DNA from 2 places in the Xanthomonas sp. NCPPB 3570 genome. Region 2 is predicted to be linked to the other one. Evidence: riboswitches for the same ligand, from Rfam matches in the RefSeq annotation. Region 2 holds a riboswitch; the other holds the start of a gene.
The links. Region 2 has a riboswitch for cobalamin ahead of AC1PLR_RS20090 (ribonucleoside-diphosphate reductase subunit alpha). Riboswitches for the same ligand answer to the same signal wherever they lie in the genome.

Region 1 (7,583 bases), 400 kb from region 2:
GTGACGAACACCGGCGACAGCGCCGAACGCGGCTTGGACTGCACGAAGCCGAAGCCCTTGGCCAGTTCCGGCGGGATCAGGTTGCGCAGCGACACGTCGTTGACCAGGCCGATCAACTGGATGTGCGCGGCGGCCTGCGCCGGCGTCACCGCCATCGGCACGTCGTCGGTGACCACCACGATCTCGGCCTCCAGGTCGATGCCGTAGTCCTCGCTGACCACCTTGACCGCATCGCGCGGGCCGTAGAAGCCGGCGCTGACCGCCTGGTACATCAGCGGGTCGGTGTAGAAGCTCTCCGGCACCTCGGCGCCGCGCGCGCGGCGCACGCGTTCGACGTGCGGCAGGTAGGCGCTGCCATCGAGGAATTCGTAGGCGCGCGGCAGCGGTGCCGCCAGGGCCGCCATGTCCAGGTCGAACTGGCCGTCGGCGCTGCCGTCGTTGAGCGACTCGGACAGGGCGTTCAGGCGCGGGGCGAGGTTGCTCCAGTCCTCCAGCGCGCGCTGCAGGGTCGGCGCGATGCCGGTGGCGCGCACCGCGCGGGTCAGATCGCGGGACACGACGATCAGGGTGCCGTCGCGACCGCCTTCCTTCAGGGAACCTAGCTTCATGTCCGTCCAGTGCTGGGGGCTGAGCCGGCGATTGTACGGCCAGACGGCGGCTTGGTTTCAACTGAAACGGACCTGCATTTTGTGCAGCGCGCCAATTCAGGTACACTGCCCCGGTCTGCATGCGGCCGTCCGTTTCCCTCAGGGACCGCCGGCGAGGCCAGGATCGCAACGATCCGACTCGCCCGCCCCGCCCGACGCCTTTCGTGGTGCCGACGAACCCCAGCCTCGCGCTGCGGGTTGATCCACCCTCTCGCAGCGCGGTTCACGGGAACGCTCCGAGCCTCACCTACTTGCGCCTGCGCGCCGGGTCCGTCCCGGCGTCGGCGCGTTATCCGGAGCATTCTCATGTCGTTCGAATCCCTGGGCCTTGCGCCCTTCCTGCTGCGCGCGCTGGCCGAGCAGGGCTACGAAACCCCCACCCCGATCCAGGCGCAGGCCATCCCCGTCGCGCTGGAAGGCCATGACCTGATGGCCGGTGCGCAGACCGGCACCGGCAAGACCGCCGCGTTCGGCCTGCCGCTGCTGCAGCACCTGGGCACCTCGCCGCAGACCGTGGGCGCCGGCCCGCGCAAGCCGCGCGCCCTGGTGCTGACCCCGACCCGCGAACTGGCCACCCAGGTCCACGACAGCCTGCGCGGCTACAGCAAGTACCTGCGCATCCCCAGCGCCACCATCTACGGCGGCGTGGGCATGGGCAACCAGCTCGACGCGCTGCGCCGTGGCGTGGACCTGCTGATCGCCTGCCCGGGCCGCCTGCTCGACCACCTCGAGCGCCGCAGCGTGGACCTGTCCGGCATCGAGATCCTGGTGCTGGACGAGGCCGACCGCATGCTCGACATGGGCTTCCTGCCGTCGATCAAGCGCATCCTCGCCAAGCTGCCGCGGCAGAACCGCCAGACCCTGCTGTTCTCGGCCACCTTCGAGGAAGGCATCAAGCAGCTGGCCCGCGAGTTCATGCGCGACCCGCAGGAAATCCAGGCGACCCCGAGCAACACCGTGGCCGACACCATCGCCCACCGCGTGCACCCGGTGGACGGCGCGCGCAAGCGCGAACTGCTGCTGCACCTGCTGGCCGCCGACTCGCGCAAGCAGACCCTGGTGTTCGCCCGCACCAAGCACGGCGCCGACAAGCTGACCACGTTCCTGGACAAGTCCGGGATCAAGGCCGCGGCGATCCACGGCAACAAGAGCCAGGGCCAGCGCCTGCGCGCACTCGGCGACTTCAAGGCCGGCCGGATCACCGTGCTGGTGGCCACCGACATCGCCGCGCGCGGCATCGACATCGACCAGTTGCCCAAGGTCATCAACTACGACCTGCCGATGGTCGCCGAGGACTACGTGCACCGCATCGGCCGCACCGGCCGCAACGGCGCGCAGGGCGAGGCGGTGTCGCTGGTGGCGCAGGACGAGGCCAAGCTGCTGCGCGCGATCGCACGCCTGCTCAAGCGCGACATGGACATCCGCGACGTGCCCGGTTTCGAACCGGTCACGCCGATCCGCTGGGGCAACAACAACCCGCCGGACGAGCGTCCGGGCGGCCAGCGCCCGCCGCGCCGCGGCAGCCATGCCCGCCGCGGGCACGGCGATGCGCCGGCGCATGCGCACGCCGGCAGCAAGAAGCCCGGCGGCAACCACGCCGACGGCGCGCGCCGTCAGGGCCAGGGTCGCCGCCAAGGCAACGGCGGCAACCGCCCTGCCGCGCCGCGCTGAGCCATCGGCGGCCGAGCGCCTCGCACGCACCCAGGCCGCCCTTCGGGGCGGCCTTTTTTGTCCGCTCTGCCCGGACATCACGCGCCTGTCGCCAGCCCTGCAGCACGCCACGTCGTGCGTTTCGCGCGCCCCGCACCGCGCCATGCCGCTCCACCCCTGACCGTACAATGCCACCCATGGATATCTTCAAAGTTTTCACCCTCGAAGCCGCGCACCGCCTGCCCAACGTGCCGCCCGGCCACAAGTGCGCGCGCCTGCACGGGCACTCGTTCCGCATCGAATTGCACGTCAGCGGCGAACCCGGCGCCGAGAGCGGCTGGGTCATGGATTTCGGCGACATCAAGGCGGCGTTCCGCCCGCTCTACGACCAGCTCGACCACCACTACCTCAACGACATCGAAGGCCTGGACAACCCGACCAGCGAACGCCTGGCGATGTGGATCTGGGACCGGCTCAAGCCGGCGCTGCCGCTGCTGAGCGAAGTGGTGGTGCACGAGACCTGCACTTCTGGGTGCCGGTATCGCGGGCCGGGTTGAAGAAAGCCGGGAATGGAGAGTGGGGAATCGGGAATCGTAAGAGCGGCACTGCGACGACCGAGAGCCTCCAGTGACGGCCCGCCTGTTCCTCGTCGCGCGCAGTTGGCGCCCGCCGGAGGCGCGGAGGCGCCCAGCGCGGGGCTGGTGGAATTTTGGCAAGCCATTGATCAGAAAGGTAGTTTGAACGAATCCTGAGCGGCTTCAGAAAATTTTGTTGCATCGCAGCAGAATGGGCGTATGTTGCACTGCAACAGCAGTCGGCATTCCAACGGAGTTGCATGATGTCCGCTCAATTCAACGACCAGTTCAGCAGCTACACCCAGCAGTTCGCCGCTGCCGCGGCGCGTGCCAACCGCCTGGCGCTGGAGAGCGCCGAGAGCGTGTTCGGCGTGCAGTTGAAGACCTTCGAGAAGAACGTGTCGGCCACCACCGGCTTCCTCGGCGAACTGACCGAGGCGCGCGACCTGGGCACCGTGCAGGCGCTGTGGCCGAAGGGCCTGCAGGTCGCCCGCGACAACTTCGAGCGGCTGGCCACGGCCAACCAGGAAGTGTTCGGCCTGGGCCTGAAGACCTCCGAGGCCATCGGCCAGCTCGCCAAGCACCAGTTCGAGGCGGCGACCGAACAGGCCGCGCCCAAGGCCAAGCCCGCCGCGAAGTAACACCCGATTCGACGTCGCTGCGGTCCGCCGCCCGACGCACCCTCGGTCTGCATGGGTCCCTCCCCCCGTGCAACCCCAAGGCCCGGTAGATCCCTCCCTCTACCGGGCCTTTTTTATGGGCGGGATTCGGGCGTTGGGATTGGGGATTCGCCGATTTCGCGCGTTTCGGCGTTCCTGGCTTTCTTTGAGGAAAAAGCTGCCGCACCGATGCTTCATCGGTGAGGCGTCGGGACTGAAGTCCCTCCCACAACATCCGCCCCCGCAGTAAATCAGCCGGGCGACAGTCCCGCCCACGGCTGCAACTCCGCCGCCAACTGCTCGGCCTGCGGTTGCGGACGGTACGGCAGGCGCCCCCAGCACGGCATCGGCAGGCGCGTGCGCAGCATCGCCATGTTGTCGTCGATGCGCTCCATCGCCGGATCGATCTCGTTGCCGATCCAGCCGATGCACTGCAGGCCATCGGCGGCGATCGCCGCGGCACTGAGCCGGGCGTGGTTGAGGCAGCCCAGGCGCAGGCCGACCACCAGCACCACCGGCAGCCGCAGCGCGCGCGCCAGATCGGCCTGGTCCAGGGTCGCCGACAGCGGCGCCGCCCAGCCGCCGACGCCTTCCACCACCACCACGTCGGCCTGCGCGCGCAGACGTTCGAACGCGGCCGCGATCGGCGCCAGCTCCAGCTGCACGCCGGCATCGGCGGCGGCCAGTTCCGGCGCCAGCGGCAACGGCAGCGCGTACGGGTTGAGATCGTCATAGCGCGGGCGTGGGGTGCTGGCCTCCTGCAGGGCCAGTGCATCCTCGTTGCGCCAGCCCTCGGCCTCGCGGGTGCAGCCGCTGGCCACCGGCTTCATGCCCACCGCGCGCTGGCCGCGCGCACGCAAGGCATGCAGCAGCGCGGTGCTGGCGATGGTCTTGCCGATGCCGGTATCGGTGCCGGTGACGTAGAAGGCGGGAACAGCCATGCGAGCGAAACCCTGTCGGTTGGCCGGCGGGACGCGCGGCGGCGCGCAGGATAGCCGGGCCCGCCGCGCGCGTCAGCCGCCGCGGTGCCGGCGGAGGCAGCGCGCTGCTAGACTCGCGCGATGTTCGCCTCGTCATCGCTCACCGGCAGCAAGCCGGAACAGTACGCCCAGTTGCTCGACCAGGCCCGCGCCCTGGTCGCCGGGGAGCCCGACCGCATCGCCAATGCCGCCAATCTGGCGGCGCTGGTGTATCACGCGCTGCCGCGGCTGAACTGGGTGGGTTTCTACCTCTACGACGGCAAGGAACTGGTGGTGGGGCCGTTCCAGGGCCTGCCGGCCTGCGTGCGCATTCCGCTGCACAAGGGCGTGTGCGGCGCGGCCGCCAGCAGCGGCCAGACCCAGCGCATCGACGACGTGGAGGCGTTCCCGGGGCATATCGCCTGCGATGCGGCCTCGCGTTCGGAACTGGTGGTGCCGCTGCTGCGCGACAGCGCGCTGGTCGGCGTGTTCGACCTGGACAGCCCCGACCTGGCCCGCTTCGACGCCGACGATCAGCGCGGCCTGGAAGCGATCGCCCAGGTCTTCGTCGACAGCCTGCGATGAGCACCACCAAGCTGCGCAACATCGGCCCCAAGAGCGCGGCGTGGCTGCGCCAGGTCGGCGTGCGCACGCAGCAGGACCTGGAGGCGGCCGGTGCGGTCGGCGCCTTCGTCAAGGTCAAGCGCGCCGGCTTCAAGCCCAGCCTCAACCTGCTGTATTCGCTGGAAGGCGCGCTCAGCGGCTGCCACTGGCAGGAATTGTCCGAGGCGCGGCGCGCGCAGTTGCTGGGCGAGCTGGAAACCGCAACGGCGGCGCTGCCGGCGCAGCGCGGCCTGCCGGTCGCCGGGCCGGTGGCGACCACCCATTTCGACCGCGACGACACGCACGGCAACGATGACGCCGACGGCGCCTACGCGCAGGACCCGCACGACACGCCGGTGAGCGACCATCACGGCGACGACGACGGCCACGGCGCACACGCAGACTGAGCCGCGCGGGCAGCGGCGATCGCGTACAATCGCGCCGCTTCAAGGTGACCCGCCGGCTCCGGCCAGCGGGTTGAAACGGGAAGCCGGTGCGTCTTGCGACAAGGCCGGCGCTGCCCCCGCAACGGTAAGCGATCCGCGCTGACGACCTGCGCCACTGTGCCCTGGGCATGGGAAGGCGTCGCAGCCGGGAGGTCCGCCTCCCTGATCGCCAGCCCGGAGACCGGCCTTGCAGTTCACTGGTTGCGATGCGGAGGGCGTCGCGGCGTGCCGCGCCGTGTCCGGCGCCGTCCGCTTGCACCTTCCGTTCGCGACTCCCTTGCCGTCACAGCGCGCAGCCGCGCGCCGGAGTTGCCACCCATGTCGTCCCGCCCGCTTTCGGTCGCGATCGCGTCCGCCCTGTCCCTGCCCGCGCTGGCCCACGCCGCCGATGCCGCCACCGACCTCGACCAGGTCCTGGTCACCGCCACCCGCACCCAGATTTCCGTGGAGGACAGCGTGGTGCCGGCGCAGGTCATCGACCGCGCCGAGATCGAGCGCAGCCAGGCCACGTCGCTGGCGCAGCTGCTGCAGGGCCGCGCCGGCATCGGCGTCTCCAACCAGGGCGGCCTGGGCAAGCTGACCACGCTGAACCTGCGCGGCAGCGAATCGGACCACGTGCTGGTGCTGGTGGACGGCGTGCGCATCGGCTCGGCCAGCGCCGGCCTGGCTGCGTTCCAGGACCTGCCGCTGAGCCAGATCGAGCGCATCGAGATCGTGCGCGGCCCGCGCTCGAGCCTGTACGGCTCCGACGCGATCGGCGGCGTCATCCAGATCTTCACCCGCCGCGGCGGCCAGGGCTTCCAGCAGAACCTGAGCCTGGGCGGCGGCAGCCATGGCCTGCGCGAGGCCGGCGCCGGCTTCAGCAACCGCGGCGAGCGCGGCTGGCTGGCCGTGCAGGGCGGCTACCAGAAGACCGACGGCATCAATGCCTGCAACGGCTCGGCCACGCTGTTCGCCGGCTGCTTCGTCGACCAGCCTGACCGCGACGGCTACCGCAACGTCTCGCTGAGCGCGCGCGGCGGCTACGCGCTGACCGACACCCTGCGCGTCGAAGGCCAGGCGCTGAACATCGACAGCCGCAACGAATACGACGGCGATCCGCTGTTCGCCGGCAACGAGGCCGACAACACCCAGCAGGTGTTCAGCGGCAAGCTCGACTGGACGCCCTCCGATCGCCTGCACCTGGCCGCGCAACTGGGCCGCAACGTCGACGACGCCGACAGCTACTACCGTGCGCCGGGCGCACGCACCCGCAGCTTCATCAGCACCTTCGACAGCCGCCGCGACACCGCCGCGCTGCAGGGCGACATCAGCCTGGCCGAAGGCCACCTGCTCAGCGTCGGCAGCGACTGGCAGCGCGAGCACGTCACCAGCACCACCGCCTTCGACGTCGACAGCCGCGACAACACCGGGGTGTTCGCCGAGTACCAGGGCCGCTTCGGCGCGCAGCAGGTGCAGGCCAGCGTGCGCAGCGACGACAACGAACAGTTCGGCGAGCACACCACCGGCAGCCTCGGCTGGGGCCTGGCACTGGCGCATGGCCTCAAGCTCACCGCCAGCGTCGGCACCGGCTTCAAGGCGCCGACCTTCAACGACCTGTACTACCCGTTCGCCGGCAACCCGGCGTTGAAGCCGGAGCGCTCCAAGAGCGGCAACCTCGGCATTGCGCAGTACGCCGACAGCTGGAACTGGACCTTCAACGCCTACGAGACCCGGGTCAAGGACCTGATCTCCTACGACGCAATCAGCTTCCTGCCGGTCAACGTGGACGAGGCGCGCATCCGCGGCGCCGAACTGACCGGCTATGCGCTGCTGGCCGGCTGGGAGCTGTCGGCGCAGCTGAGCCACACCGATCCGCGCAACCGCAGCGACGGCGACAATCGCGACAACTGGCTGGCGCGCCGCGCGCAGAACACCGCGCGGCTGGACGTGGACCGCGGCATCGGCCCGGTCAAGCTCGGCGTCACCGTGTTCGGCAGCGGCCACCGCTTCGACGACGCGGCCAACCGCGTGCGCCTGGCCGGCTACGGCACCGTCGACCTGC
Region 2 (7,583 bases):
CCGCTGATCATCTCCTGGATGACCCGCGTCGGGCTCATGTTCTGCAGGATCTCGGTGCACAGGTTGCTGGAATACACCATGCCCTGGTGCTTGTTCGGGTTCATGCGATTGACTTCGTCGCGATAGAACATGAACGGGTTGCCGGTCTCCAGCTGGCTGACCATGATCCGCTTGAACATGTCGATGGCCTTGACCACCTTGCGGCCGATGCGCTCGTCGGCCACCACTTCCTCGTAGCGGGCGCGGAAGCTGCCTTCGCCGCGCTTCTCGTCGAAGAAGTCCTGCAGGTACCAGCCCTTGACCTCCTTCACCTCGTGCGGGTCGAACAGGTACCACTCGCCGCGGCGCTCCACCGCTTCCATGAAGATGTCCGGCACGCACACCGCGGTGAACACGTCGTGCGCGCGCAGGCGCTGGTCGCCGTTGTTCAGGCGCAGGTCCAGGAACGCCTCGATGTCGCGGTGCCAGATGTCCAGGTACACGGCGATGGCGCCCTTGCGCTGGCCGAGCTGGTCCACCGACACGGCGGTGTTGTTGAGCTGCTTGATCCACGGCACCACGCCGCCGCTGGAGTTCTTCACCCCGCGGATCGCCGAACCGGACGAACGCACATAGCCCAGGTAGGCGCCGACGCCGCCGCCGTGCTTGGACACGCGCGCCACGTCGGTGTTGGAGTCGTAGATGCCCTGCAGGCTGTCGTCGACGGTGTCGATGAAGCAGCTCGACAGCTGCCCGCCGATCTTGCCGGCGTTGGCCAGGGTCGGCGTGGCCACGGTCATGTACAGGTTGGACAGCGCCCAGTAGGCCTCGCCGACCAGCTGCATGCGGCGCTCGCGCGGCTTCTCGTCCTGCATCAGGTACAGGGCGATGGTCAGCCAGCGCTCCTGCGGCAGCTCGTAGACCTTGCGCGAGTTGTCGGTGGCCAGGTAACGCGTGGCCAGCAGGTACAGGCCGTTGTAGGCGAACAGCTTGTCGCGCTCCGGATCGATCATGCGGCCGGCTTCGGCCAGTTCGTCCTTGGAGTAGTTCTTGAGGATGTCGATCGAGTACACGCCGCGGTCGGCCAGGCTTTCCTGCAGGCCGACGTAGGAGCCGTACTTCTCGCCGGCATCGTAGAAACGGTTCTTGCTGGCGCGCTTGTACAGGCGGTCCAGGTACAGGCGCGCGGCGAAGTACTCCCACTCCGGCGTGGCGATGTCCACGCGCGACTCGGCCTCGCGGATCAGGTAGTCGACCATGTCGTCGGCCGACAGGCTTTCCTTCTTCTCGATGAAGGCGAAGGCCTTGCGCTCGTAGTCGCTCACGTCCAACTGCGGGAACTCGGCGTGGATCCGGTCCAGGGTGCGCTGCAGGCGCGAGCGATCGAAGGCCATGCGGCGGTTGCCGCCGTCCTTGACGATCCAGGTCACGGCGCGCTGGTCGTTGCTCGGCTCGCTGCTGGCCGTCGGCTCCGGCTGGGCAGTGGCGGCAGCGGTCGTGGGGTCGACGGCGGCGTCGACGGACGCGGTGGCCGGCAGGCTGTGGGTCTGGCTCATGAAGGTCTCCAAGCGTGGTGCACGCGGCCGCCCGACCCTCGCAGGCAGCGGTCCGACCGGGTTCGCAGGCGGGCGGGCGGTGTCGCGAAGACTGCAAACGGCGCAGGCACCGGGCCTGCGGGCGGTCATCGCTGCACCGACCCTCTCCCCCCGGAGAGCGCGCGGTCGGCGCCGCGCGGTGTGCTTCGCGCGGCTGTCGGCAGGTCTTCGGGCTGATGGGCAACGGCCGTGGCCGGTTCCTAGCCCGTCGCTTCCCAAGGCGGGCGCCTCAGTGCGGATGACGGGTTCGTTCCCAATTACCGCTGCGGGGCAGCGCCGGAGTTGGCGTTGGCACGCCGCACCGGCTTCCCTTTTGATCCCGCGGCTTGTGGCCGCCGGAACCGACCACCCCAAGATAGTGGGGTCGGTCGGCGACGTCAACGCTAAATATGGGTGGAATGACGAAAACCTAAGCCTGGCAACGGTTTGCCGCCGACGGCCGATTCCGGTCCCGCCGCGACGGCCGTTCGCGGCCGTGACGGGGCCGTGAAGCCGGCCGCGGCCAGGGGCGTTGGCGCCCCCGGCCGGCCCCCGACACCGCCGCCTGCCCTAGGGCCGGCACGGCACCACCGCGCCGCTGGCGTCGGTGCAGGTGCTGGTGTGGACGACACTGCCGTCCTGCACGCTGGTGCTGCCCTGGTAGCTGCCCTGTGCGCCCGCGACGCTGCTCTGGCGGCTGCCGCTGAGGGTGCCGTCGGCGGCGCGGGCCAGGCTGCCGCTGCTGCTGGCAGTGGCGCCGTCGGCGCCCTGCACGCTGGCACTGCCCTGGCGGCTGGCGCTGCCGTCGGCGTTGCGGTCGGCGCTGCCCTGACGCGTGGCGCTGCCGCCGGCGGCCGTCGTGCGGGTGGCGGCGCTGCTGGCGCTGGCGTTGCCCTGGCCGTCGGCCTGCCATTGGCGGGCGCGCTGCACGCTGCCGTGGGCGCCGCTGGCGCTGGCCTGCACCGCCGCGTGACGAGCGCCATCGACGCCGCCGGCGGCACGCGTGCGGGTGTGCTCGCGTGCCTGGGCGAGGGGCGCGGCCAGGACGCCGGCGGCCAGCGCCAGCAGCAAGGTGGTGGTGCGAGGGGACAGCGACATGGCGTTCTCCGGTGGCGGCAGCGACGTGCTGCCAAGCGTCACCGTAGTCACGGCGCCGGCGCGCGGGGCGCCGCATCGGCCAGCGGATGTTGCCGCAGGCCGCGGCGGCAACATCCGCTTACAGTTGCGCCGCCATCGCCGTTGCCGCCAGGCCGCGGCGCAGCCGATAGTGGCGTCCATGCACGATGCCGCGCCCGCTCCCCGCCTGCTGCTGGTCGACGACGACGACCGCCTGCGCGCCCTGCTGTGCCGCTACCTGGAGAGCCAGGGCTTCGCGGTCAAGGCGGTGGCCGACGGCATGCAGCTGCAGCAGGCGCTGGCGCGCGGCCACTACGATCTGGTGGTGCTGGACCTGATGCTGCCCGGCGAGAACGGCCTGGAGATCTGCCGGCGCCTGCGCGGCCAGGGCGACCACACCCCGATCGTGATGCTGACCGCCAAGGGCGACGAGATCGACCGCATCGTCGGCCTGGAGATCGGCGCCGACGACTACCTGCCCAAGCCGGTCAACCCGCGCGAGCTGCTGGCGCGGATCCGCGCGGTGCTGCGCCGTACCCGCCCGGGCGGCGCCGGCGCGCCGCAGCCGGACGGCGGCGAGATCGGCTTCGGCCGCTTCCGCCTGCACCTGGGACGGCGCGAGCTGCGCCGCGATGGCGAACCGCTGAAGCTGACCACCGCCGAGTTCGCGGTGCTGTCGGTGCTGCTGCGGCACCCGCAGCAGCCGCTGAGCCGCGACCGCCTGTCCAGCCTGGCGCACGGCCGCGAGCACGAGCCGCTGGGCCGCAGCATCGACGTGATCGTCGCGCGGCTGCGCAAGCTGCTGGAAGACGACGTGCGCACGCCGCGGCTGATCCAGACGGTGTGGGGCGTGGGCTATGTGTACGTGCCGCCGGAGCCGCAGGCGTGAGCGCGCCGGTTTCCCGCGTCGCCGACTGGCCGCGCAGCCTGTTCGGGCAACTAGCGCTGGTGATCGCGCTGGTGCTGGCCGGCGCCGGGCTGCTGGCGCTGCTGCTCGGCCGCGAACTGGCGCTGCGGCCGGCAGCGCAGCAACAACTGCGCGTGCTGCACGGCTTCGCCAATGTCGCCGAGGCGCTGCAGCGCTCGCCGGCCGCCGCGGCGCTGGCGCCGGCGTTGCGCGAGGCCGGGCTGCGAGTGCGCACCACGCCGCCCACCGCCAATGCCGCCGGCCCGCTGGTCGACGCCGTGCAGCGCCGCGCGGCCGACCAGCTCGGCCCCGGGCGCGGGTTGCGGCGCGACGCCGACGGCACCCTGTGGCTGCAGTTGGCCACGCCCACGCCGCTGTGGATCGCGTTCTCCAGCCAGCCGCGCGGGCACGGCCTGCGGCGATTTTCCGTGGCGATGCTGGCCGGCTGCACGCTGCTGGTCTGGCTCGCCGCTGCGCTGGTCGCGCGGCGCCTGGTGCGGCCGCTGCGGCAACTGGCGCAGGCCGCGCCGCACCTGGTGCGCGGCGAACAGGCCGGACCGATCGCCACCGGCGGCCCGCGCGAAGTCACCGCGCTGGCGCAGGCGCTCACCGCGGCCAGCGCCGACGTGCGCCAGGCCGCGGCCGAGCGCGCGCTGCTGCTGGCCGGCATCTCCCACGACCTGCGCACCCCGCTGACCCGGCTGCAGTACGCGCTGGCGCTGCTGCCGCAGGTGGAGCCGGAACTGCGCGAGGGCATGGAGCGCGACATCGGCGAGATCGACGCGATCCTGGCGCAGTTCATCGCCTACGCCCGCGACGGCCGCGACGAACCCGCCGTGGCCCTGGACCTGGCCGACCTCTGCCGGCAGGCGCTGGGCGCGGCGCAGCCCGGCTGGGAGGCCGTCCTGCCCGCGCAGGCGCCGCTGCACGGACGGCCGCTGGCGCTGCAGCGCGCGCTCGGCAACCTCGTCGGCAACGCCGAGCGGCACGGCGCCGCGCCGTTCCAGCTGCGCCTGCACAGGGACGGCGGCGATGGCTGGCGCATCGAGGTGCGCGACCACGGCCCCGGCCTGGACCCGGCGCTGGCGGCGCGCGCGTTGCAGCCGTTCGTGCACGGCGGCCATGGCGGCAGCGGACTGGGCCTGGCGATCGTCGAGCGCGTCGCGCGCCAGCATCGCGGCGCGTTGCTGCTGCAGCCCATCGCCCCACACGGCCTGTGCGCCACCCTGCACCTGCGCCCGGCCTGAACCGGCGCGCGCCGGCGCCTGCAGCGGCCGGCCGCGCCACGACCTCCCTCGCCGTCCTTCAAGGAGTGATCCGCCCATGCGCCTGTCCCGCCCGTCGCCCACCCATTGCCTGCTCGCCCTGGCGCTGCTGCTTCCGGCGCTGACCGCCATGCCTGCCCACGCCCAGGACGGACGCCTGCGCGCACGCCTGCTGCAGCGTCTGCAGGGCGACCGCGCCGACACCGCGCGTGCGCCACTGCCCGCCGGCGCGCAGGTGCTGCGCGACGTCGCCTACGGCCCAGACCCGGCCCAGCGCATGGACGTGTACCTGCCGGCCGGCGCGCGCCAGGCGCCACTGCTGGTGATGGTGCACGGCGGCGGCTGGGCCGACGGCGACAAGGACAACCCCGGCGTGGCCGCCAACAAGGTCGCGCACTGGCTGCCGCAGGGCCACGTGCTGGTGTCGGTGAACTACCGCCTGCTGCCGCAGGCGACGCCGCTTGAGCAGGCAGAAGACGTGGCGCGCGCGGTCGCGCGGATCCAGCAACTGGCGCCGCAGTGGGGCGCCGATCCGGCGCGGCTGGTGCTGATGGGCCACTCGGCCGGCGCGCACCTGGTGAGCCTGCTGGACCTGTCGCCGGACCTGCTGGCCCAGGCCGGGGCGCGCCGACCGCTGGGCGCGGTGGCGCTGGACAGTGCGGCGATGGACGTGGAGCAGGTGATGCAGCAACGGCATCTGCCGCTGTACGACCGCGCCTTCGGCAGCGTGCGCAGCGACTGGATCGCCGCCTCGCCGTACCACGTCATGGGCGCCAGCGCGCCGCCGCTGCTGGCGGTGTGCTCCAGCCGCCGTGCCGATGCCTGCGCGCAGGCACGCCACCTGGCCGCCAAGGCCAACGGCCGCGGCATCCGCGTCGAGGTACTGCCGCAGGACGCCAGCCATGCCGAGATCAACCGCGACCTGGGCCTGCCCTCGGCCTACACCGCGGCGGTGGACGCATTCCTGCACACGCTGCGCTGAGCGCCGCGCGCAGCTCCCGCGGCCGGCAACGCGCTCAGGCCACCATGCACTGCTGCAGCAGCAACGGCAGCGCCACCGCGGCGCTGTCGCGCCAGTGCAGATCCGCACGGGCCGACAACGCACTGGGTTCGGGATTGATCTCGACCACGCAGGCGCCGCGCTCCTTGGCCTGCAGCGGCAGGCTGGCCGCCGGATAGACCAGGCCGGAACTGCCGATCACCAGCACCAGGTCGGCGGTGTCGGCCGCGGTCTGCGCGCGCGCCCACTCCGCCGCCGGCAACGCTTCGCCGAACCACACCACGCCCGGGCGCACCGTGCCGCCGCAGGCCGCGCACACCGGCGGCGCCAGGCGCTGGCTGGGGGTGTGCACATCGATCGGCGGCAGCAGGCCGCGCCAGGGCTGGCCGCAGTCGCTGCAGCGCAGCGCCGACAGGCGGCCGTGCACATGCGCGGCGACCTCGCTGCCGGCGCGCTGGTGCAGGTCGTCCACGTTCTGGGTCACCAGGGTGGTGTGGCGGACCTCGGGCAGGCGCGCCAGCGCCAGGTGTCCGGCGTGCGGCTGGGCCTGCGCCACGATCGCCATGCGCCAGCGGTACCAGCCCCAGACCAGGGCCGGGTCGGCACGCCAGGCGTCCTCGGTGGCCAGTTGCTCGGGATCGAAGCGCGACCACAGGCTGTCGTCCTGGCCACGGAAGGTCGGCACCCCGCTCTCGGCGGACATGCCGGCACCGGTCAGCACCAGCAGACGGCGCGCGCCCTGGATGAAGGCGGCGACGGTCTCGGCGTTGTAGGCGGAACTGAGCATGGCGCGCTCGATTTGACGAAGCGCACACTATTGCATCGCCACAGGACGGCCTCAATGTGCACGGCAGCACGCGCAGGCGCCCGCAACGCGAACGGGCGGCCAGTGGCCGCCCGTTCGCGTGTCGTCATGGACCGGCGCAGGTGCCGGCCCGGACCTCCGGCTGGCTCAGTCGAGCACGACCAGCTTGACGTCGATGTTGCCGCGGGTGGCATTGGAATACGGGCACACCTGGTGGGCCTTCTCCACCAGCGATTCCAGCGTCGCACGCTCCAGGCCCGGCACGGCGATGCGCAGTTCCACGGCGATGCCGAAGCCGCCCGGGATCTGGCCGATGCCGACATGGCCTTCGATGCTCGGCTCGGCCGGCAGCTTCACCTTCTCCTGGCCGGCGACGAACTTCAGCGCGCCGATGAAGCAGGCCGAATAGCCGGCCGCGAACAGCTGCTCGGGGTTGGTGCCGTCGCCGCCGGCGCCGCCCAGTTCGCGCGGGGTCGACAGCTTGACGTCCAGCGCCTTGTCCGGAGTGGCGGCGCGGCCGTCGCGGCCCCCGGTGGCGGTGGCGGTGGCGGTGTAGGCGATGGTGGTCGGTGAAGCCATGGTGGTTCTCCTTGGAGGGCGGCGCCGCGGCGCCATGGGGTAGAGGGGCGGGTTAGAGGGACTGCGATCGGGTCGGGAACCGCTCAGGCGGCGGCCTGCAACTTGCCGCGGACCTCTTCCAGGTCGTGCTTGAGCCGGGTCAGTTGCTGCAGGTTGCAGGCGACCGCGCACAGCACGCCTTCCGGCACCGCCTGCGCGCGCGTGCGCAGCGCCTGGCCGTCGGCGGTCAACGCGATCAGCACGCGGCGCTCGTCATCGGCGGCGCGGCGGCGGGTCAGCAGGCCGATCGCCTCCAGGCGCTTGAGCAACGGGGTCAGCGTGGCCGAATCCAGGAACAGCTTCTCGCCGATCTCCGACA

Region 1: another riboswitch for cobalamin. It lies ahead of btuB (TonB-dependent vitamin B12 receptor); the one in region 2 lies ahead of AC1PLR_RS20090 (ribonucleoside-diphosphate reductase subunit alpha).

Annotation. Positions count from the first base shown of each region.
Region 1 is NZ_CM161513.1:4,254,881-4,262,463, forward strand. It holds gene AC1PLR_RS18270 (fumarylacetoacetate hydrolase family protein) at 1-608, opposite strand, end outside; gene AC1PLR_RS18275 (DEAD/DEAH box helicase) at 954-2,318, shown strand; gene queD (6-carboxytetrahydropterin synthase QueD) at 2,495-2,854, shown strand; gene AC1PLR_RS18285 (phasin family protein) at 3,136-3,513, shown strand; gene bioD (dethiobiotin synthase) at 3,783-4,472, opposite strand; gene AC1PLR_RS18295 (GAF domain-containing protein) at 4,593-5,075, shown strand; gene AC1PLR_RS18300 (TfoX/Sxy family protein) at 5,072-5,500, shown strand; cobalamin riboswitch at 5,526-5,743, shown strand; gene btuB (TonB-dependent vitamin B12 receptor) at 5,858-7,583, shown strand, end outside.
Region 2 is NZ_CM161513.1:4,650,323-4,657,905, forward strand. It holds gene AC1PLR_RS20090 (ribonucleoside-diphosphate reductase subunit alpha) at 1-1,535, opposite strand, end outside; cobalamin riboswitch at 1,717-1,935, opposite strand; gene AC1PLR_RS20095 (hypothetical protein) at 2,124-2,651, opposite strand; gene ompR (osmolarity response regulator transcription factor OmpR) at 2,830-3,558, shown strand; gene AC1PLR_RS20105 (ATP-binding protein) at 3,555-4,823, shown strand; gene AC1PLR_RS20110 (alpha/beta hydrolase) at 4,900-5,823, shown strand; gene AC1PLR_RS20115 (SIR2 family NAD-dependent protein deacylase) at 5,858-6,628, opposite strand; gene AC1PLR_RS20120 (organic hydroperoxide resistance protein) at 6,794-7,225, opposite strand; gene AC1PLR_RS20125 (MarR family winged helix-turn-helix transcriptional regulator) at 7,309-7,583, opposite strand, start outside.